Regions from separate parts of the Vibrio sp. KUL70 genome, predicted to be linked through region 3. Evidence: predicted binding sites of a transcription regulator. Region 3 holds the regulator's gene; each other region holds the start of a gene.
What was found. The regulator PurR, encoded in region 3, represses purine synthesis genes. The targets are predictions, from matches to a motif close to TNANGNAAACGTTTNCNTNA.

Region 1 (5,335 bases), 200 kb from region 3:
ATTGTTACTCGGATAAAATCTAAAGCGCTTAAAGAGGCGATGATAGATCTTACCGCAGCGCTTTCCGTTCCCGCTCGACTTTATCAACTGCCGAACAATCCAGAACATTTGGATGCTCTGTTTAAAGAAGAGAGAGAGGGGTGTGACATTGCTTTACTAATCGGTCTCGTCCGAGGTAAACAGTTCCCTCATGTTACGGTTGATAAGCAAGCTCTGTTGGAGGCTCAAGGTTTAGCGGAACAGATGCGCGAACTGTTTGAACTTCCTCAATTGGAGGTTGCTTCTCGATTCAACAGAGTCGATTTACTCAAAGAGATTTTGCGTCTGCACCCTGAGCTGGCTTTTGTACGGCGAACAAAGCGGCGTGAGGCGTTCGCCAATGGGCAGCTCGAAGTGATGTTAGGTCGGGAAAATCGAGTGCCAGACGGCAGTGAAGCTTTGCTTGTGCTCGATACCTATAGTTTACCGGGAAGAGGGGTAAAGCAGACATTGACCTTAGCAACTACGGTTGCGCCGCTCCCGCTTTCGTTGCTTGTAGATCAAGAGCTGGGAGAGTGGAAGCAAGGTGACACGGTCGTTGAAGAGCAAGCAGACCGTTCTGGGCAGGTGTATACGATTATGTCTCTGGTTTACGCGGGTCGTGTGATCGACACCAAGCAGATCGAGGCGCAAGGTCAACTCTCACTTAAGCCTGTCATCGATATGGTTGTAAGCGAGCAGTATTTGCGAGGATTCGCGAAGCAGAGAACTCAGGAGATCAAACATTGGCAGCTTTATGTGCGAATGGGGTTGAGTGAAAGTCACGAACACTCACAAGAAATTGAAAAGCTCAACTTTGTTGATTGGTTTGCTGCGCAGTTAGAAGAGTTGGGTGTAAGCCAAGTGGATGAATTAGAGATGTTCAACGCAGAAGATATCCCGTTTGCCGGTATTCCTTATTGGGAATATGAGGAGTTTGCAGAAAAATACCCTTTCCATTTATCATTGGCCGATCTTCATATCGATGTTGAATACCTTCCTCAAAGAAAGCTTGTGTATGTTCATTACTCGAGCGGTGGACGTAAAACACCACCTAAGCGTTGGGAGCTACCAGTTTGGTCTGGTTGGCGCATTCAATATAAGAAAGCAAGTCGTATTGTGGATGTGAAATAAGAGGAATTACTTCAATTTGTAAAATATTAATCAAATAGGCGCATATATGAGTTTTCAGTTCGTCTTTTGTTACAAAATTGATTTTTATATGCCATTTTAACCAATCAAAAGGTCATAAAAGACCATTCTTCTATATCCTATTGCTATATAGAAAGAGTTGGTGGATATTAAAAGTATATTGTGTTGCCAATGTGTCGGGGGACATCATGGATAAACAAAAAGAGACCTGTGTAGAATTTGATTACACAAACTTTCTTGGCGCGTCATGCGATAAAAAATGGACTTTTCTAGAAGCACTCACCACATTTGCCCCTGTGTTCGGTACAGTATGGAAAGATAGCATTAAAGATCTATCGACTCCGGAAGATCGTTTATGGGAAAAGGCACTCAAATCACTCTCTACGAGGAAGAGTGACGAATCAAATATCGTAGTGTTACTTAAATTGGCAAAGTTGGAAGGTATCAACGAACTGAAAGTTGTAATGCCATATTCGTTGGAAGATGAACAGATCGAGTACATTGAATCACGAAGCCACTTGGTGATCACCGGAAATTCGGCTGAAGAGTTCACAATCAAGTTATAGATAGCAAGGCGTTATCTCAACGCGGAATTCGATGACGAATTAAGTCTAATGCTGATAAAGGGCCGCTTATCTACTTCATTAATTCATTTATTTGATTAATAAAGTGGTAAGTGGCCCTTTGAGTAACAAACCTTATTGATAAAAATGAATGTTAGTCGATTAGGTCGTACTCAGCGCGTAGGATGTCGACGATCTCTTGTTTTGGATTCTCGCTCAGTTCAATCTTACTGCCTGTGATCTTTTCAGCAATATCAAGGTAGGTGCGAGACAGGGACATTAAGGCATCAAGCGGCAGTTCGTTATCACGTGCTAATGCTTCGCGTTCAGGCATACGCTCTTTGTTAAGTAGAATATCAGCATCTGGGAAGTGGTTTAACAAGAACTGGCGGAAGCCTTCTTTCGAGTTCTCTACGATGTTGCCTTTGTTGTACTCTTGAGTATCCCAAATACGTGATGAATCTGGCGTGCCAACTTCATCCATGTAAATAAGCTTTTCATTGCCCTGAGCATCATTGACGTAACCAAACTCAAACTTGGTATCAACGAAGGTCTGATCAACCTTGCTCAATGCTTCGCGAATCACGCTAAAGCCTTCTTTGAGTAGCTTCTCGTAGTGAGCAATATCGCTCTCTTTAGTGAAGTTAAACGCAGCGAAGTTCTGCTCGATGTTCTGACGAGTGATGTTGACATCATCTGCTTCTGGTACGCCAGGAATGCCTTTAAGAATACCCTTGGTCGATGGCGTGATCAGTAGCTCAGGAAGCTTCTTATCTTTCTCTAAGCCTTCTGGCATTTCGATGCCACAGAATTCACGTTCGCCATTAGCGTATGCGCGCCACATTGAACCGGTAATGTATTGGCGACAAATCGCTTCAATCATAACAGGGCGTGCTTTTTGTACGATCCAAACGAATGGGTGAGGGATATCTAGAATGTGGCTATCAGCCAGTCCGTTGTCTTTAAACAGCTTAAACCAGTGATTAGAGATAGCGTTGAGCGCGGCACCTTTACCAGGAACACCTTTCAAGCCACCTTCGCCATGCCAAATACAGTCAAATGCAGAGATACGGTCACTAATTACCATAATGGCTAACGGCGCATCAGGCGCGACATCGTAGCCTTTCTCTTTGATTAGTCTTTGACTATCTTCTTCGGTTAACCAGTAAACTGAACGAACTTTGCCACTGTGGACAGGTTTATCAGTACGGATGGGTAGATCATCATTTACGGCTAGAACTTGATCAGCGAGGCTCATTTAGACATTCCTATCTTTTATCAAACGTCGTACAGAGAAGTGCATAACACACTCGATTAGGTGGGCATTATACCCAATCTAAATTCAGCTTCCAGAGAAAAAGCAAACGTTTGCCTTTTTCTTTGAAATCTCTTTTTTATCTGCACTTTCCTAGCACTGAATTAATTGCAAAAAAAACTGCTCAATGCTGTCAGTGGTTTCAACAGTAAAGAGCAGGGCGGACAGTGTTTGATTAGTGGACATGATGCGTTGTGTTGTGCTCGACAAAGAAGACTTCACATTGGTATTGGATCGCAAGCTCACGTAAATACTGTTGACCAAATGAATCGATTTGGTTGCTTGCGATAATGGCACTCGCGTTTCGAGAGCGAATCGCTTTCTCTACAGTCTCCATTTCGCTCATTTGGCGAGAAGGTTTCATGTGAATGATGCGCTCACAGCAAATGTTGAACTGAGAGAGTTCTTTTGCTGATGGGCGAGGGGTTTGAGCAGTAAACAGTAACCACTGTTCTTGATTGGACAGCAAAGCCATACGCGCTAGCAAGTTTGCTTGGTGGCGATATTGATTAGAGCTTTGCGGCAGGTGTGATGCTGAAGAAAATGCGCATTGAACTAGCGGGCTAGAGTGTTGTGCTTTTACGTGAGCTTGAATCATTTTGCTGTCCTTATATACATGCTGTATGTGTATACAGTAGTTTTAGTGGTGCATAAGATCAAGCAATTTTTTGAGGGAATATTGAACAAAACCTCGAAATCTGACTCGAGGTTTATATTAAGCTATTGTTTTAGATTGTGTTTTTAAATTCGACTGAAATATCAAAATTTCTCATGATTAAGAAGGTTTGAGATCCATAGCACCTTTTCTATACAGGTTTATACAGTGGTTTGATAAAAGTACTGTATAGGCACTGAGGTGACTTGTTTGGATAGAAGGTCTCTTTAGAAGCTAAAGAGGGCTTAAGGACAAAGGCGAAAGGGAGGTAATGGTGTATCGAATAGGGATGGTAGATGCGGTAAGTGAGCAGGATCAAAAAAGCGCCTTGATGGCGCTTTTTTACTTCCGTGTTGAGACTACTATCTTCTCGTTGCCTCGGAGAGTTTTGCTCTCATTTCCATTTCGCCGATATTGAACTGGCGAACGTCCATGGTTGCAATGTCATTGCACTTTTCGCATGAACTATGAGACTTACCATCAAGGTAGTCATGTTTTTTTACTAGGCTTGGCTTTTTACACCAATCACATACGCCTTCAATTGTGAACATATCCTCTCCTCACCTGTATCGTCAGGTGTATTTTCGGCGTGAATTATGACACAAGTAGTACTAATAAGTTAATTGTTTGTTACCTGTTTTTGAGAGGGAGATCGTTTGCGACACCAATAGAAATGGGTTTCCGTGCACTAAGTCATCCCTGAAAGATTTTATTTGTTACGTTTTGGTAACATTTTGTAAAATTGTTTTCAGGGCTGCATTCAACCTTTTCATCTCTTCATCACTTCCTTGGCCATCAGGGTGATAAATTTTAGAGAGTTGCTTGTAGCGAAGTTTGATCTGCTTTTGTTCAGGGATCGCCGAAACATTGTATCCGAACACAGCACAGGCAAGCTGAAGGTTGTGGTGACTCTTACTGCCTTGTCGTTTCTTCAGCTCTTTGTAGAGTGTGGCGATTTGGTGCTTTTGTTGTTTAAGCTGAATATCTTTGAGCTTGATTTGCTCTCGACTGATGTCTTCAGTTTTTGTACTGTCACCTTGACGCAACTTAGCGATGAGAAAGCCTGTTAAGCCAAGCAGCAAGGTAATTACAATAGCGAAACCAATGGTCAGATTTTGAGAAGCTTGGCTTTGTTGGCTAGTCGACGACACATTTACGGGAGATGAATGAGTTGGTTGTGTCGTGGCCTGCTCACTATATTGCTCATCTAGTGCTTTAAATGATGAAACTTGTTGTGAGCGTCGCTGATTAAATTGTGCTTGGAGTACTCGTTCATAAGCTTGCTGAGCTTGAGGCAGTTGAGAGCTTGCCAGACGATACCACAACCCGGCTTGGTCAAGTCCATCAAATGACTCGGGTTTTTGTTCATAAAGCTCGCCCAAGTTGAATGCCGCTTGATGATTGCCTTCTATAGCAAGTTGCGTATACCAAAGGGCAGCAGCGTTAATATCCTTATGAGTTCCAAGCCCCGTGAGCAGCATATCAGCAGTTTGCAGTTGAGCTTGCTGGTGACCTTGTTCTGCAGCTTGAGAAAACCAATAAAAAGCCTCTTCTTCGTTTTTGATGCTCGGCTCATTCAAGTAGATCTGTGCCAGACGAAACTCGTCTTCTGAGTTGCCTTGATTAGCCTTC
Region 2 (5,335 bases), 410 kb from region 3:
CTCAACGTGAGAGTTAACACCTTGTTCACGTAGGATTGCCATCTTAGGCTTAGCGCCTTTCGCGATATATGGCGCTGCGATGTCTTCATTTACATCGAAGCTTAGCTTAACGTTTAGGCCAGGGTCAGAGTTGTCTTTCTTCGCTTCATGCTCTTGGTCAGCACATGCTGGGTTGTCACGTAGACCTTGCATCTTATGCGTTGTCTCAGCCCAGATAGTACGTAGTTCAGTACGGTTACGCTCAAGAACGACTGACTCGCCAGAAGTGATCACTAGCTCATCAGATGCTTCTACAGAACCGATTACGTGTGAGCATGCTTCAAGGCCGTTCGCTGCTAGCGTTGAAAGTACAGAATCTAGGTCATCATTTTTAACCTGAAGTACTGCACCTAGCTCTTCGTTAAATAGTGCTGCTAGTGCGTCTTCGCCCTTCTCTTCAGAGTAAAGGTTAGCGATGTCAGCTTTAACGCCACAGTGACCTGCGAATGCCATCTCAGCTAAAGTAACGAATAGACCGCCATCACCTTTATCGTGGTAAGCCACTACTTGGTCGTTCGCGACAAGAGTTTGAACGCCTTCGTAGAAACCTTTTAGCTGTGCTGCGTTGTCTACGTCTGCTGGCTTGTCACCAAGCTGCTTGTAAACCTGCGCTAGTGCTGTTGCACCTAGACGGTTCTGGCCGTTACCTAGGTCGATAAGAACTAATGATGTATCACCTTTGTCAGTACGAAGCTGAGGTGTGATTGTCTTACGTACATCTTCAACACGAGCAAATGCAGTGATGATTAGAGATAGCGGAGACGTTACTTCTTTCTGCTCGCCATTCTCTTCCCACTTCGTCTTCATCGACATTGAGTCTTTACCAACTGGGATAGTTAGGCCAAGAGCTGGACATAGCTCTTCACCTACCGCTTTAACCGCTTCGTAAAGACCTGCATCTTCGCCCGGGTGACCTGCTGGAGACATCCAGTTCGCAGACAGTTTAATGTGTTTGATATCACCAATGTTTGTCGCAGCGATGTTGGTGATTGCTTCACCAACCGCTAAACGAGCTGAAGCACCGAAATCTAGTAGAGCAACTGGTGTACGCTCACCCATCGACATTGCTTCGCCATGGTAAGTGTCGTAGCTTGCTGCGGTTACCGCACAGTTTGCTACTGGAACCTGCCAAGGGCCAACCATTTGGTCACGCGCAACAAGACCAGTCACCGTGCGGTCACCGATAGTGATTAGGAATGTTTTTTCTGCAACCGTTGGAAGACGTAGAACACGATCCACTGCTTCGTTTAGCTCGATACCGTCACGGTTAACCGCTGGGTTATTCGCTTTAAGCGTTTTCGCATCACGGTGCATCTTAGGCGTCTTACCAAGAAGAACGTCCATTGGCATGTCGATTGGTGTATTCTCGAAGTGTGAATCTTCAAGTTTCAGTTCACGCTCTTCTGTTGCGATACCAACAACTGCGTATGGTGCACGTTCACGCTTACAGATCGCATCGAATACTTCCATGTTCTCTGGCGCAACTGCCATTACGTAGCGTTCTTGAGATTCGTTACACCAGATCTCTAGTGGGCTCATACCTGGTTCATCATTTGGTACATCGCGCAGTTGGAAGATACCACCACGTTCGCCATCGTCTACAAGCTCTGGAAGTGCGTTAGAGATACCACCTGCGCCCACATCGTGGATAAATGCGATTGGGTTCTGTTCGCCAAGCTGCCAACAACGATCGATCACTTCCTGACAGCGACGCTCCATTTCTGGGTTTTCACGCTGTACTGAAGCGAAATCTAGGTCTTCTGCTGATTGACCAGATGCCATTGAAGAAGCTGCACCACCGCCAAGGCCGATGTTCATTGCAGGACCACCAAGTACGATTAGGCTCGCACCTACCGGGATCTCTTTCTTCTGAACGTGCTCGTCACGGATGTTACCCATACCACCAGCAATCATGATTGGCTTGTGGTAACCACGAACCTCTTCACCTGCGTGAGAGTTCACTTTCTCTTCATAAGTACGGAAGTAACCCAATAGGTTTGGGCGACCAAATTCGTTGTTGAACGCCGCGCCACCAAGTGGGCCTTCTAGCATGATGTCTAGAGCGTTAACGATGCGACCCGGTTTACCGAAATCTGTTTCCCATGGCTGTTCAAAACCAGGAATACGTAGGTTAGAGGTTGTGAAACCAACTAGACCTGCTTTTGGCTTACCACCGATACCTGTCGCGCCTTCGTCGCGGATTTCACCGCCAGAACCTGTAGAAGCGCCCGGCCAAGGAGAGATAGCCGTTGGGTGGTTGTGCGTTTCCACCTTCATTAGGATGTGCGCTTTCTCTTGGTTGTAACCGTACTGGCGAGTTTCTGGGTTCGGGAAGAAGCGACCTACATCTGAACCTACCATGACTGCTGCGTTATCTTTGTATGCAGACAGCACGTTTTCTGGCGTGGTTTCGAATGTGTTTTTGATCATCTTAAACAGAGACTTCTCTTGCTTAACGCCGTCGATAGTCCAGTCTGCGTTGAAGATCTTGTGACGACAGTGCTCTGAGTTCGCCTGTGCAAACATCATTAGTTCGATGTCGGTTGGGTTACGATCTAGCTTGTTTACGAACGCATCGTAAAGGTACTCGATTTCATCGTCCGCAAGTGCAAGGCCTAAGGTAACGTTTGCGTTCTCAAGCGCAGCGCGACCGCCTTTTAACAGGTCTACGTCTGCTACCGGAGCTGGCTCTGCCACTTGGAAAAGTGCCGTTGCAGATTCGAAATCAGTGAAGATAACTTCCATCATACGATCGTGCAGGATCGCTTTAAGCTCAACCAGTTGTAGCTCAGAAAGTTCTACCGATGATTCGATATAGTAAGCGGTACCGCGCTCAAGACGTGCGATCTTATCTAGACCACAGTTGTTTGCGATATCCGTCGATTTTGAAGACCAAGGCGAAATGGTGCCAGGGCGAGGAGTTGCTAATAGAAGAAGACCTTGCGGTTCATGCTCTTCAATCGTCGGGCCATAAGTCAGAAGTTTTTCTAGTTTCTCAACTTCTTGATCATTTAGGTCTGCTGTTAGATCGGCAAAGTGCGCAAATTCAGCGTAGATGCCTGTAACAGGTAAGCCAAGTTCACGACAAAGCTCTAAAAGCTTGTTAACACGAAATTCAGATAGAGCTGGGGAGCCACGAAAAATTCTCATGTGCTTAGGTCTCTTATGCAATTGATTAAGGTGATATTGGTATAAATTCAGTGGGTTTTAGGAGTAACCTAACTGTTTTCTTCGAACTTATGCCGATTCCACCTCTCTGTTGCGGGCGCATTATATAGCAATTGTTTTTGTGACGTAACCAAAAAAGCAACCGTTTGCGTCATTTTTTTCATGTTTCTTGGCAATTGTTACTTTTGCTGCATTTCTGGCCACTTTTACTGCTGTTTACCTAAAGTCACTTTGCCGAGAGTAAACGGTTTGATATAAAGGGACGTTACTTTTTTGAGATTTCATTTTGATGCATACACTTACACGCATTTTTTCATCCAAACTTCTTCTCGTCGCAATCACCATTACCGGTTTAGCGGGATGCCAAATTGAGTCGGAACCGAAAAGCGACTTGGAGCAGATCCGAGAGCGCGGCGTGTTAAGGGTCGGAACTCTCAATAACCAACTCTCTTACTATATCGGCCCAGACGGCCCTGCTGGTTTGGATTATGAATTAGCTCGAGAGTTTGCCGAGCAGCTTGGCGTACAATTAGAGATGAAACCTGCATACCGTTTGTCAGGCTTATTCCCTGCCTTACAAAAAGGTGAAATAGACCTTATCGCAACAGGTTTGGCCCAGAACAATGAGCACACCCGCGGCTACCGTGCTGCGCCAGCTTATTATTACGTAAGCCAACAAGTAGTTTACAAGAAAGGTCAATGGCGCCCGCGTAATCTAGAACAACTGATTGAGTTTGAGAACCAACGCCAAGCGAAATTCATAGAGCAACAGAACAGAGAGCAGAATGAAGAAAGCAGCGAGCTAACAACTATCGATGACAGATTAGTCCCTGCCCTTGTAGTGATTAAAGAATCTCACTTTGAACCGACTCTAAATCAACTTCAGCAATCTAACCCAGACTTTATCTACGAGTCGGTTGGCAATGCAGACATTAATGATCTTTTGAGACAAGTGTCTAAGGGCGAACTGCGCTTTACCGTTGCAGACTCCATTGAACTATCGCTGGCACAGCGCCTCTATCCAGATCTCGCGCTTGCATTCGAGCTAACGGAAGATCAACCTATCTCTTGGTACTTAAAAAAATCGGAAGATGAGAGCCTTTATGCGCTGCTGATTGAGTTCTTCGGCAACCTTAAACAGTCTGGTGAGCTAGCAACGCTGGAAGAGAAATACATCGGTCACATCGGAAGTTTCGATTACGTGGATACTCGCGCTTTTATTCGTGCACTGGACAGCAAGCTACCGAAATGGTCACCACTATTCCAAGAGTACTCACAGGAGTTTGACTGGCGCTTGATTGCAGCCCTTGCATACCAAGAGTCTCACTGGAATCCTGTTGCGAAATCTCCGACAGGGGTGCGAGGCATGATGATGTTAACCCTTCCGACGGCGAAGAGTGTGGGTGTAACGAACCGTTTGGATCCAAAACAGTCGGTGCAAGGTGGTGTGGAATACCTGCGTCGTATCGTCAATAGAATCCCTGACTCAATCAAGCAGCATGAGAAAATCTGGTTTGCGCTTGCTTCCTATAACGTTGGCTATGGACATATGATGGATGCGCGTCGATTAACCAAAGCACAGGGTGGCGATCCGGACTCTTGGAGTGACGTAAAAGACAGACTGCCTCTACTAAGACAGAAGAAGTATTATAGCCAAACGCGCTACGGTTATGCTCGTGGTGACGAAGCCAAAAACTATGTAGAGAATATTCGCCGTTACTACCAAAGTATCATCGGCCACGTAAACCAACGCACTGAGGAAGCACTGGAAGAGAGTATGGAAGACCTGATCGTGATTCCACCACTCGCAATCTCAGGAGCAGAGTCAAGTATCAGTAATGCTGCCTCAACCGACGAGTTGAGCGACGAAGATCAGAGCGAAGAGTAGAACGCAGTTTACCTTCAACCAAAAAGCCACACATCGGTGTGGCTTTTTGTTGTTTGTCTTGAAGGAAAAGTTAACCGAGCTTCTCTAATACCTTTTCGCACAAAGTCTTCAAAGCCAACAACTCATCCAAGTCCAAGGTCAACTTGCACTTCATCGCATCAGGAACAGATCTCGCCTGAGTTTTTAGTTCTGCTCCACTCTCTGTCAATTTAAGCACTCGCACACGCTCATCGTGCTCAC
Region 3 (5,335 bases):
CCGAACCTTCTATGCTTGAAGAAGAGCTCTCTGCCGCCTCTGATGCACAACCAACAAGTGGCGCACAACCAGCCATTTAATGCTGTATGAAATGACTTTAAGTCCCTAGACCTTTCAAGCTGATTTCATAAACAAAAAGCCGAGATACTGAATATCTCGGCTTTTTCAATTTCGCTTGTTGAACATTTCAATGCTGGCTGCTAATCGCCTGCAAACATATAGCCTTCACCATGAACCGTCACAAAAATTTGTGGATTCTTTGGATCAAACTCCATCTTAGCACGCATACGACGAATCAATACGTCGATGGTACGATCGTTTGGTGCATCAACGCGGTGGCTAATCATATTTAAGATTCGCTCACGACTTAAAACCTGGTTAGGGTATGACGACAGCGCAACCAATAACTCATATTCAGCTTTGGTCAATTTCACTGGCTCACCGTTTTTACTCAGTGCGCGACGTGGAATATCAAACGTCCATTCACCAAAGCGAACGATTGACGCGTCTTCCGCCTGCTCAGTTGCACCTGCTGGTGACTTGCGAGCCGCAGAAATTCTCCAAAGTAGGTTTTTCACTCGAACCAATAATTCGCGAAGTTCAAATGGTTTGGTAACATAATCATCTGCGCCCATCTCTAGGCCTACAATTTTGTCGATGCTATCCGTGCGTCCAGTAACTAAAATAATCCCAATGTCTGATTGACTGCGTAATTCGCGAGTTAGCATCAATCCATCTTCGCCTGGTAAGTTGATGTCCAGCATAATGAGATCTACGTTATTTTCTTCTAAAACATTTCTCATTTGAGCGCCGCTTTCTGCTTCGCTTACTGTGTAACCCTCATTCTGGAAATATCCAACCAGCTTACTACGGGTTACCACATCATCTTCAACGACTAATACGTGATAGCTCATCTACACCACTTTTCTTATTTAATAGTTTCAGTGACCATTCTATTCATAACTAGTAACAATTCTAGTAGTAGGTAAGATAAAAGCCAGAAACCTGAATTTTTTTTGATACAAGACAATCTTAAACCTTGCTATTTACCCCCCATCGCAATTCAATATAGGCATTACTACTAACGAGTGACTTTGCAGTTAGCAAATACAAGGGTTAGTAAGCCTTCGTACCGCAGATATTACGAAAGACGATATTAGGATTATTGAGATGAAAGAAACCAAAGCGTTCAATGAACAACGAGCTGAAATCTACTGGTGGCTATCGAGCCTGTTCGCGAAAGAACTGACTCAAGAAGAATTGGAGAAATACCACTCGGTTGAGATTCGTTCGTTTTTAACCGGCCTCGGCGACAACGAGACGCTTAAGCCATCAATCAATAACCTAGTAGATGCACTTAACCGATTACAGAACCGTGAAGATGCTCAATTAGAGCTTTCATCCGATTTTTGCGAGCTGTTCTTAAAGTCGGATAAGTACGGTGCTCTGCCGTACGCTTCTATTTATCTAGACAAAAGTGGACTACTGAATGCGAAACCAGCTCAAGACATGGAAGCCATCATGGCGTCTTACGGCATCGCCGTAAACCAAGATCTAAAAGAGCCTGCTGACCACTTAGCCATTGAGTTAGATTTCCTAGGTAACATCATTATTCGCTCCAACGACCTTGAGAGTGAACAAGATCTAGAAACGGCTTTCGCTACACAACACGAGTTTGTTGAACAACAGCTCCTTAGTTGGGTTCCACAGTTCGCAGTAAAATGCCGTGAATTTGATGAGTTTGGTTTTTACGCATGTGTTGCAGAATTGCTAGTCGCTTTCTGTAAACTTGACGCACAATATTTAGCTGGTGAATAAATTCACTGATGACTAAGGGTACAATTTAGGTAGAATGTGACAACTCACCCAGATTTCTGGGTGAATTTTATTGCGAGTATTTTCTAGTCAGTCTAAAATTGTGACCGCAAACGATAAAATATGAAACATTCTCGAAATGCTATGCTTTAAATTAGCTAAGAGCATTTCGGTGTTAAGACAAGCCGCTCTCATAAGCGGTTTTTTGTTTTTTAGCACTTTAGTACCGAGAGAGCCCTCCATATTCTAAGCTCTTGTTCTGGTAGCTTTAAACGGCTACTTGCTCCGTACTGCTGAGGAAGTAGCTATCAATAGGATAAAGCCATGGCAACTATAAAAGATGTCGCTCGCTTAGCCGGCGTATCAACAACCACCGTTTCTCACGTGATCAACAAGACACGTTTCGTCGCAGAAGCGACTCAAGAAAAAGTAAACAAAGCCGTCGATGAACTAAATTATGCACCAAGTGCTGTTGCTCGTAGCCTGAAATGTAACTCTACGCGCACAATCGGTATGCTAGTGACTCAATCAACCAACCTATTCTTCTCTGAAGTGATCGATGGTGTAGAGAGCTACTGTTACCGTCAAGGCTACACGCTGATTCTATGTAACACAGGTGGTATCTACGAAAAGCAACGCGACTACATCCGAATGCTTGCTGAAAAACGCGTAGACGGTATCTTGGTAATGTGTTCTGACTTGACTGAAGAACTGCGTGAAATGCTTGACCGCCACGCAGACATTCCAAAAGTTGTTATGGACTGGGGCCCAGAGAGTTCACAAGCGGATAAAATCATCGACAACTCAGAAGAAGGTGGCTACCTCGCCACTAAATACCTGGTTGAACGAGGACATGATCGTATTGCTTGTCTAAGTGGACATTTGGATAAAGCGGCATGTGTAGAGCGTATCGCGGGTTATCGTCGTGCTCTTGAAGAAGCAAACATTCAAACAGATGACAATCTAATTCTTGAAGGTAACTTCGAATGTGACACCGCAGTTATCGCGGCAGATAAAATCGTTTCAATGGAGAATCGCCCGACAGCAGTATTCTGTTTTAACGATACTATGGCACTTGGTCTTATGAGCCGTCTGCAGCAGCAAGGCATTAAGATCCCAGAAGACATTTCAGTGATTGGTTACGACAATATTGAGCTGGCAGAGTACTTCTCACCACCGTTGACAACTGTTCACCAGCCAAAGCGTCGTGTCGGCAAAAACGCATTTGAAATCTTGTTGGAACGCATTAAAGACAAAGATCACGAAAAACGCGTGTTCGAAATGCATCCAGAGATCATTGAGCGAGCTACAGTTAAAACGTTAAAATAACGTAAACTTTAGAGAAATCTAATAAAACGCACCGCTTGGTGCGTTTTTTTTATTCTGACAAAGTAAAAACCTTGTTGCATATAAAGACAACAATTAACTGAATTAAGATCACATTTTGGAATAACAAGTGTGAACCTCATTCAACAAAAAACTTTATTCTTCGTTATACAGTCACGCACAGGGCAAATCACTTGAAAGGGTGAGACGCAAAGCCTCCGGCCTAACCCATTATTGGTATGGTAGCGGGGTTACCGATGGCAAAATGCAGTATTTCCTACCTTTAGTAGTAATTTACGGCTTATTGACAATTTTATTGCGACATTTTGCTAATCTCTCGGACCTGCTTATTTGGTGGCGTAATTCAAATACACCGAGATAAACAATATGGATAAACCGATACTCAAGGACTCAATGAAGTTATTTGAGCCACTTGGAAAGATTAAGTCACGCTCAATGTTTGGCGGTTTTGGCCTATTTGCCGACGACACGATGTTTGCACTGGTCGTTAACAATCAATTACACATTCGAGCTGACAAAAATACTACTTCAAAATTTGAACAACAGGGTTTCGAACCTTACGTATACAAAAAACGCGGATTCCCAGTCGTTACTAAGTATTTTGCTCTTCCAGAAGATCTCTGGCAGACTCAAGAACGTATTATCGAACTGGCAAAAGCGTCCCTTGACTGTGCCAAAAAAGAGAAGCAAATCCAATCATCAGCGAAGCCTACACGATTAAAAGATTTGCCCAACCTTCGACTTGCCACAGAGCGTATGTTGAAAAAAGCGGGCATCGATACCGTCGAGAGCTTGTATGAGTCAGGTTCTGTTAATGCATACAAAGCAATAAAAGAGTCTCACTCATCCAGTGTCAGCTTAGAGCTGCTTTGGGCACTTGAAGGTGCCATCAACGGTACTCATTGGTCGGTCATACCTCAACAACGACGCGATGAGCTTATCAACTCTATCAATTAAGTCCACCTCACTTAATTGTCAAAAGCCACATCAATGTGGCTCAGACTGCTGACAAAGGTCTAGCTTTCAAGCTAGACCTTTGATCTAATAGGGGTATCGAAATATGGATATCTCACTATGCTTCAAGAGCCTTCACCTCAACAATATGAACTCGAAATGGTCACCATGGAACAGCTCGTTCCTCAGAACCATTTAGTTCGTAAGATAGATAAAGCCATCGACTTCGAGTTTATCCGTAATGAAGTCGCTCACCTCTACTGTAAAGACAACGGTCGCCCACCTGTTGACCCTGTACGCCTGTTTAAAATCATCCTGCTTGGTTACCTCTTCGGAATAAAAAAGCGAGCGACAACTCGTGAAAGAGATTGAAGTCAATGTCGCTTATCGATGGTTCCTGCGTATGTCACTGACAGAGAAAGTTATCCATGCATCGACACTCAGCCAAAACCGTATTCGCCGCTTTAATGGTACCGATGTGTTTGAGCGTATCTTTATCAATATCGTAGAGCAGGCAATGGCGAAAGGTTTGGTCGCAGGCCAAGAACTATTTACTGACAGCACGCACCTAAAAGCCAATGCCAACAAAAATAAGCACACGAACAAAGTGACTAAGGTTCGCGCCAGTGCTTATCTTGATATGCTCGATGAAGATGTCGCGCTAGACCGAGAGAAAGAGGGTAAGAAACCTCTAAAGTCACGTACCGCTGAGCCTAAAACTAAGAGCACCAAAACGAGTACTACCGACCCGGAAAGTGGCTTCATGACTCGAGATAATAAGCCCCAAGGCTTCTTCTATCTCGACCACCGTACAGTGGATGGACAGCATGGCATTATCTTAGATACCCATGTCACAGCAGGTAATATCAATGACTCTCAACCTTATGTGAAGCGTCTGGACTATACCCTAGAGCAATTTAACCTTAATCCAATCGCCGTTGGACTCGACGCGGGCTACTTCACTGCGCCAGTCGCTGAGTCATTAGAGCGTCGAAATATCTTAGGCGTGTTCGGTTATCGCAGACCATCGAGAACAAAGAATGCGTTCAAGAAAAAGCACTTCATCTACAATGGAGAGCGAGACAGTTACCGCTGCCCTAACGGTCAAGAGCTCATCTATAAAACAACGTCTAGAGATGCGTATCGTGAGTATCACTCCGACCCGAAAGAGTGTGCGTTCTGTCCAATGAGAGATGACTGTACGCAAAGTAAAAATATA
Region 4 (5,335 bases), 1.1 Mb from region 3:
TACAGGAGCAGTGTCGAGCTTAATCAATTATGGTCAAGAAGGTATCGGCTTCCTATTTGGTGGCCTAACCAATAGTGGTTTTGTATTTGCTATCAATGTTCTTGGTATCATTATCTTCTTCTCAGCTTTGATTTCGGGTCTGTACCATATTGGTTTCATGCCAAAAGTGATCAACCTAATTGGCGGCGCATTGCAGAAGCTGCTGGGTACAGGCCGAGCGGAGTCTCTTTCTGCTACGGCGAACATCTTCGTTGGCATGATTGAGGCACCACTGGTGGTTAAGCCTTACCTGAAGCATATGACTGATTCTCAGCTGTTTGCGGTAATGACTTGTGGCTTGGCATCGGTAGCTGGCGGTACATTAGTAGGCTATGCGTCTCTGGGCGTAGATCTGAACTACCTAATCGCAGCGGCATTCATGTCTGCGCCTGCAGGCTTACTGATGGCGAAGATTTTGGTTCCAGGTAGTGCCAATGAGACTCAAGAGAGCATTGAATCAGATGTAGAAATTCCACGAGCAACCAACGTAGTTGAGGCCATGGCAGATGGGGCTATGTCCGGACTTCGTATTGCAGTCGCAGTGGGTGCAACACTTCTTGCCTTTGTCAGTGTGATTGCAATGCTGAACGGCATGCTAGGTGCAGTTGGAGGTTGGTTCGGCGTGGACCTAAGCTTCGAGCTTATCCTAGGTTATGTGTTTGCACCCGTTGCATGGCTGATTGGTGTGCCATGGGACGAAGCGATTGTTGCGGGCTCACTGATCGGTAACAAGATTGTTGTGAATGAGTTTGTAGCCTTCATCCAGCTGATGGAAGCGAAGGAAGTGTTGAGCGAACATTCTCAAGCCATCGTTACTTTTGCGTTGTGTGGCTTTGCCAACATCTCAACCATGGCGATTCTGATCGGTGGTTTGGGTAGCCTAGTACCAGAGCGTCGCTCATTCATCTCTAAGTACGGCTTCCGCGCGATTTGTGCAGGTGTGTTAGCGAACTTGATGAGTGCTTCGATTGCAGGTGTAGCACTGTCGCTATAGCCTTTTCCATAAGTGAATAGCTAACAAAAAAGCCGCGACGGATGAATTGTCGCGGCTTTCCTTTATTTGGAGTAATGTTGACTTGAGAAAGCCGTTACTTATGAGAGTGGAACTGCTCGCAAGCGATCATTGTGTTCTCGATAAGGCTTGCAACCGTCATCGGGCCAACACCACCCGGAACTGGAGTGATAAAGCTTGCGCTCTCTTTTGCGACATCATATTCCACGTCACCCACCAACTTGCCAGATTCTAGGCGATTGATACCCACATCGACCACCACGGCACCCTTCTTGATCCACGCTCCCGGAATGAAGTTAGGTTTACCTACCGCAACCACAACAACGTCTGCTTGACGAACGTGACCTTCCAAGTCTTTGGTGAAACGGTGACAAGTCGTGGTCGTACAACCCGCTAGAAGTAGCTCTAGAGTCATAGGGCGACCCACGATGTTTGATGCGCCGACAACAACCGCGTGCTTACCACGTAGGTCGATGTTGTAGCGATCAAGCAGAGTGATGATACCTTTTGGCGTACAAGAACGTAGCTTAGGGATACGTTGTGCCAGACGGCCGACATTGTATGGGTGGAAACCATCAACGTCTTTTTCTGGCGTAATACGCTCTAGCACGTGTGTGCTATCGATACCGGCAGGAAGAGGTAACTGAACAAGAATACCGTCGATTTCTGGATCTTCGTTCAGTTGGTCAACTAGAGTGAGTAGCTCTTCTTCGGTTGCTGTTGCTGGTAAGTCAAAAGACTTTGATACAAAACCGACTTCTTCACACGCTTTGCGCTTGCTTCCCACATAAACCTGAGAAGCTGGGTCTTCACCCACTAAAACTACCGCTAGGCCCGGAGCTCGCAAGCCTGCTTCAGTACGTGCTTTTACACGTGCAGCAACTTCAGAACGAACGGTTTGAGATATTAGCTTTCCATCAATATTTTGAGCAGTCATGAATTTCCTTAGTAGTGATATTCAAGTTAGTGGCTGATGTTTTGGCGCATTATTCCAGAAAACGTTTTTGATTTCCATCAAGCAAACGTTTGCTTTGCTCTAATTTTCAACACTTATAATGTCTTTGCCCTTTTTTTACCCACTTAGATCAGAATGTTAGATAAAGCCGTTGCTTTACTGATTCGAATTCGTATAATTCTTTCCTGTAGCGCGCCCTTAGCTCAGCTGGATAGAGCACGTCCCTTCTAAGGATGTGGTCGTAGGTTCGAATCCTACAGGGCGTGCCATTATTTTAAAAGGCCTGACAGCTTATTAAGTTGTCAGGCCTTTGTCGTTTTGGGGCGGTATAAAACAGTAATATGGTTTATACCAATCGTAGTAAATAATTGCTCACCCTAGCTTGTTAAAACGCTCGATAACTGCGTTAGAATTTTTGATTGTAGAATAACTACTTACCGAAACTCTCTGTTGCAGAAAAGCTGCCTTGTTCTCAAGCCTTTTTCCTGCGCTATTTTTGATCACTTACTTACTGTGATTGGTATTACTTAAAGTATGTCTGTGCTTGCGTCAGAATAACGAGAGATGATTGGGTTCTGCATAGCATTAGGGTCACCAGGCGACCACATACCACGTTTCATTCCTTGAACGATTAAGTGGATCACGGCTGCATCTATTGCTGACATCACAGCAATATTCACGGGTTCATTTTGACTATAGCCCATCTCAACTTCTAGTAACTCTTTGTAGTCAACAAAGCGAAAAGCCCCGAAGCCGATCTCATGTGAAGAAATGGTTTTGGTTGTGGTTACGCTCAAAAGAACCTGTCCAGTTCGAACATCAACTGCTCTTAGGTTAACCGTGACTTGATCCGTTCTGTATTGTCCTGAGCCACCAATACCTAAATACTTTGCACCTGCGCCACCGGTAACAATGTTCGAATCGTAAGCGACGATCCCGCCTTCAATAACAATGTTTGCAGAGCTCAAAGACGACAAGTCTGCGCCATGATTATTCACAACCTTATCTTTTTTCTGAGCGGCTCGAATGATCTTACGTTCCGTTAATAAATTCTGAAGCCCTTCACGCTCAAGTGGGATAAACCATCGTGAATCAATCAGTGCCGTTGTGAGCAGTGATGTTCCTCCCTGTGGCACCGCTGTTGAGAAGTTACTGTTGGGTTGAGGTTTGTATTGCCCGGTTTGATCTCTAAAATCATACACTGAGACCAAAATTTTACCGCGTGGTAGTGGCAACGAAATGAGGTCGACATACGTTGTTCCCCTCGGCATCAGCTTAGGTGATTCAGAAGTCTCTGGGATTTGCATAGAGTAAGAGCATCCTCCTAACACCAAGGTTAGGAAGACGATAATCATCGATTTCATAACATAACCCTTGTGATTAGAGGTCTGGGTTTAGTCCCGATACGCTAATTTCTGTTGATTCGCCGGTCGCTTTATCCACTATCTGAACGAGTAAAGATCCAGAATCATCAACAATATTGAGGAAGAAGTCGTCCGTTTCTAATTGTCCAGTGTTACCGTTCCCCACATCAGCAAGCAGCTGACTTATCAAACGAGACTCTAAGCTGGATGCTAGGCGATCTAGTGCGGATTCTTGTTCACCGAAAAAGTCCCTAGCGTTTGGGTCTTCAAAATCATTGATCGCATTAGCATGGTTAAATAGGTGAGAGCTATTTAAAGCATTTCCACCAAAACTTGGGTTTACGGGCGTATAGACCAATTCGCTCGCGCAAATAGTAGGGGAAGTTAGCAGTGCAATAAGCGTGATTTTTCTTAAAATTGTCGACATCCTTGGCTCCTTAAAATTCATCATGATCGAGATCGTAAGTGTCCTGAAAGAGCCTTTCCGCTTGCCATCTTATGATGTAATTCCCAACAACTCGCGTTGCATCAGCAGCTCGCTCTTTTGCTTGTCGACGACCGGGAGACAATGCTGTGCGGAAGATGGGTTTTCTAGAGTGCTGAACCTCTATGATGCTTCCAGACAATGCTGTTGGTCTCTCTTTTACCGTCAAATTTTCCTTCAGGTTGGGATAATTTTCATTGATCGATTGCGAGAAGAAGAAATAGAAATCATCACCTAAGCGCGTAATTGTTCTGTCAACTATTATCCCATTCACTTCACTAAAGTCGTTAAATTGTTCCTTCAAGCTTTTTGTCGAATCCTCAAAGTTTGTCCCATTTTCTAAAGGCGCACCATTTTCAAGTCTGTGACTCTTTTCTCCTGCACTAACAGTGCAAGACAGCAACGCAACGATATACAGTTTCATTGTCATATGTGCTTCCATTTATGAAATAAAAATATGATTCATCGAAACACAATTAAGCCTAACTGATGCTCACAGTGGCATATATAAACTTTTGGGTTAATTTTTAATAGGATTTAGTTAACTAATGTAGAGGTAGGCGCAACAATTACTAATTAAATTTATCATATGCAATTAAGTATTTTTACCTCTAAGTTTATAGATGATATTCATCTGCAAACCTATTATTCCCTCATGCTAGTGAGTTACATAGCGTTCAGTAGGAATATATAGATCATCGCGAGTAGAGAGTTTTCCTCAAATATATGCTCGTCGTTAATATGTATTCTTTGTTGATCAGGTGAACATTAGATATTTTAAGGTAGACATGATGATAAGTAAGATAGCGTCTCTTGCAAGCGTGGTTTGTTTATATTTATCAATAGGTAATGTCAATGTTTCAATGGCTTCTGATGTTGAAGGAGACTTTTTATACAATGTGGATCGAGACATAGTTAATGAGTACAGAGAACTTTATAATATGTACTCTACAGACTTAGACAACTATTCAGAGATCGACATAACTAATAGCTCTGATTCAAATGCTACCATTGTTCAATATAGCCCAGGAATTAAAGCAAACAATAGAGCGAAAATAAAACAGAGCGGATATTCTAATTCCGCTGATATTTCTCAAGTAGGGAGGAATAACGTCGCATATATAAATCAAGAAGGCACAGGTAATACCGTTGTAATTGGGCAGATCGGTGGGAATAGTGAAGCGCTGATTTCCCAAGATGGAAACCACAATTTGGCAGTACTAGGACAAGCAAACTTCTCTGGACAAAGAAGCCAATTAAGCATCGACCAAAAAGGTAATCATAATGTCGCGTTTATGGCTGGTTCGGGAGGTGACAACTTAGGGATTTCTCAAGATGGGCACGATTTAGCGATCGTTAACGCATCGAGCTCGATGAGGATCTTTATCAATCAAGCAAACTAGTGCGCAGTATAGAAAGCTTGATTCACAGCCACTTCAGATGAAGTGATAGATAGTCGACATGGAAAAGCAGAAGGATAC

Region 1: the regulator PurR is predicted to act here: its motif matches at 3,090-3,109, upstream of AC6I7V_RS05930 (phosphoribosylaminoimidazolesuccinocarboxamide synthase).
Region 2: the regulator PurR is predicted to act here: its motif matches at 3,342-3,361, upstream of purL (phosphoribosylformylglycinamidine synthase).
Region 4: the regulator PurR is predicted to act here: its motif matches at 2,066-2,085, upstream of folD (bifunctional methylenetetrahydrofolate dehydrogenase/methenyltetrahydrofolate cyclohydrolase FolD).

What each region holds. Positions count from the first base shown of each region.
Region 1 covers NZ_AP045834.1:1,306,702-1,312,036, forward strand. Annotated here, with positions in the region: gene AC6I7V_RS05920 (helicase-related protein) at 1-1,152, shown strand, start outside; gene AC6I7V_RS05925 (transporter) at 1,359-1,736, shown strand; gene AC6I7V_RS05930 (phosphoribosylaminoimidazolesuccinocarboxamide synthase) at 1,888-2,991, opposite strand; gene AC6I7V_RS05935 (SulA-like leucine-rich domain-containing protein) at 3,224-3,646, opposite strand; gene AC6I7V_RS05940 (hypothetical protein) at 4,066-4,254, opposite strand; gene AC6I7V_RS05945 (hypothetical protein) at 4,420-5,335, opposite strand, start outside.
Region 2 covers NZ_AP045834.1:700,351-705,685, reverse strand. Annotated here, with positions in the region: gene purL (phosphoribosylformylglycinamidine synthase) at 1-3,189, opposite strand, end outside; gene mltF (membrane-bound lytic murein transglycosylase MltF) at 3,497-5,095, shown strand; gene ohrR (transcriptional regulator OhrR) at 5,166-5,335, opposite strand, start outside.
Region 3 covers NZ_AP045834.1:1,106,384-1,111,718, reverse strand. Annotated here, with positions in the region: gene elyC (envelope biogenesis factor ElyC) at 1-80, shown strand, start outside; gene torR (two-component system response regulator TorR) at 201-914, opposite strand; gene torD (molecular chaperone TorD) at 1,171-1,818, shown strand; gene purR (HTH-type transcriptional repressor PurR) at 2,140-3,144, shown strand; cyclic di-GMP riboswitch class I at 3,316-3,400, shown strand; gene AC6I7V_RS05075 (TfoX/Sxy family DNA transformation protein) at 3,529-4,119, shown strand; partial or broken gene AC6I7V_RS05070 (IS1182 family transposase) at 4,237-5,335, shown strand, end outside.
Region 4 covers NZ_AP045834.1:2,196,553-2,201,887, reverse strand. Annotated here, with positions in the region: gene AC6I7V_RS09635 (NupC/NupG family nucleoside CNT transporter) at 1-1,033, shown strand, start outside; gene folD (bifunctional methylenetetrahydrofolate dehydrogenase/methenyltetrahydrofolate cyclohydrolase FolD) at 1,128-1,988, opposite strand; tRNA gene AC6I7V_RS09625 (tRNA-Arg) at 2,199-2,275, shown strand; gene AC6I7V_RS09620 (CsgG/HfaB family protein) at 2,534-3,370, opposite strand; gene AC6I7V_RS09615 (curli assembly protein CsgF) at 3,387-3,797, opposite strand; gene AC6I7V_RS09610 (curli production assembly/transport protein CsgE) at 3,808-4,296, opposite strand; gene AC6I7V_RS09605 (curlin subunit CsgB) at 4,643-5,257, shown strand.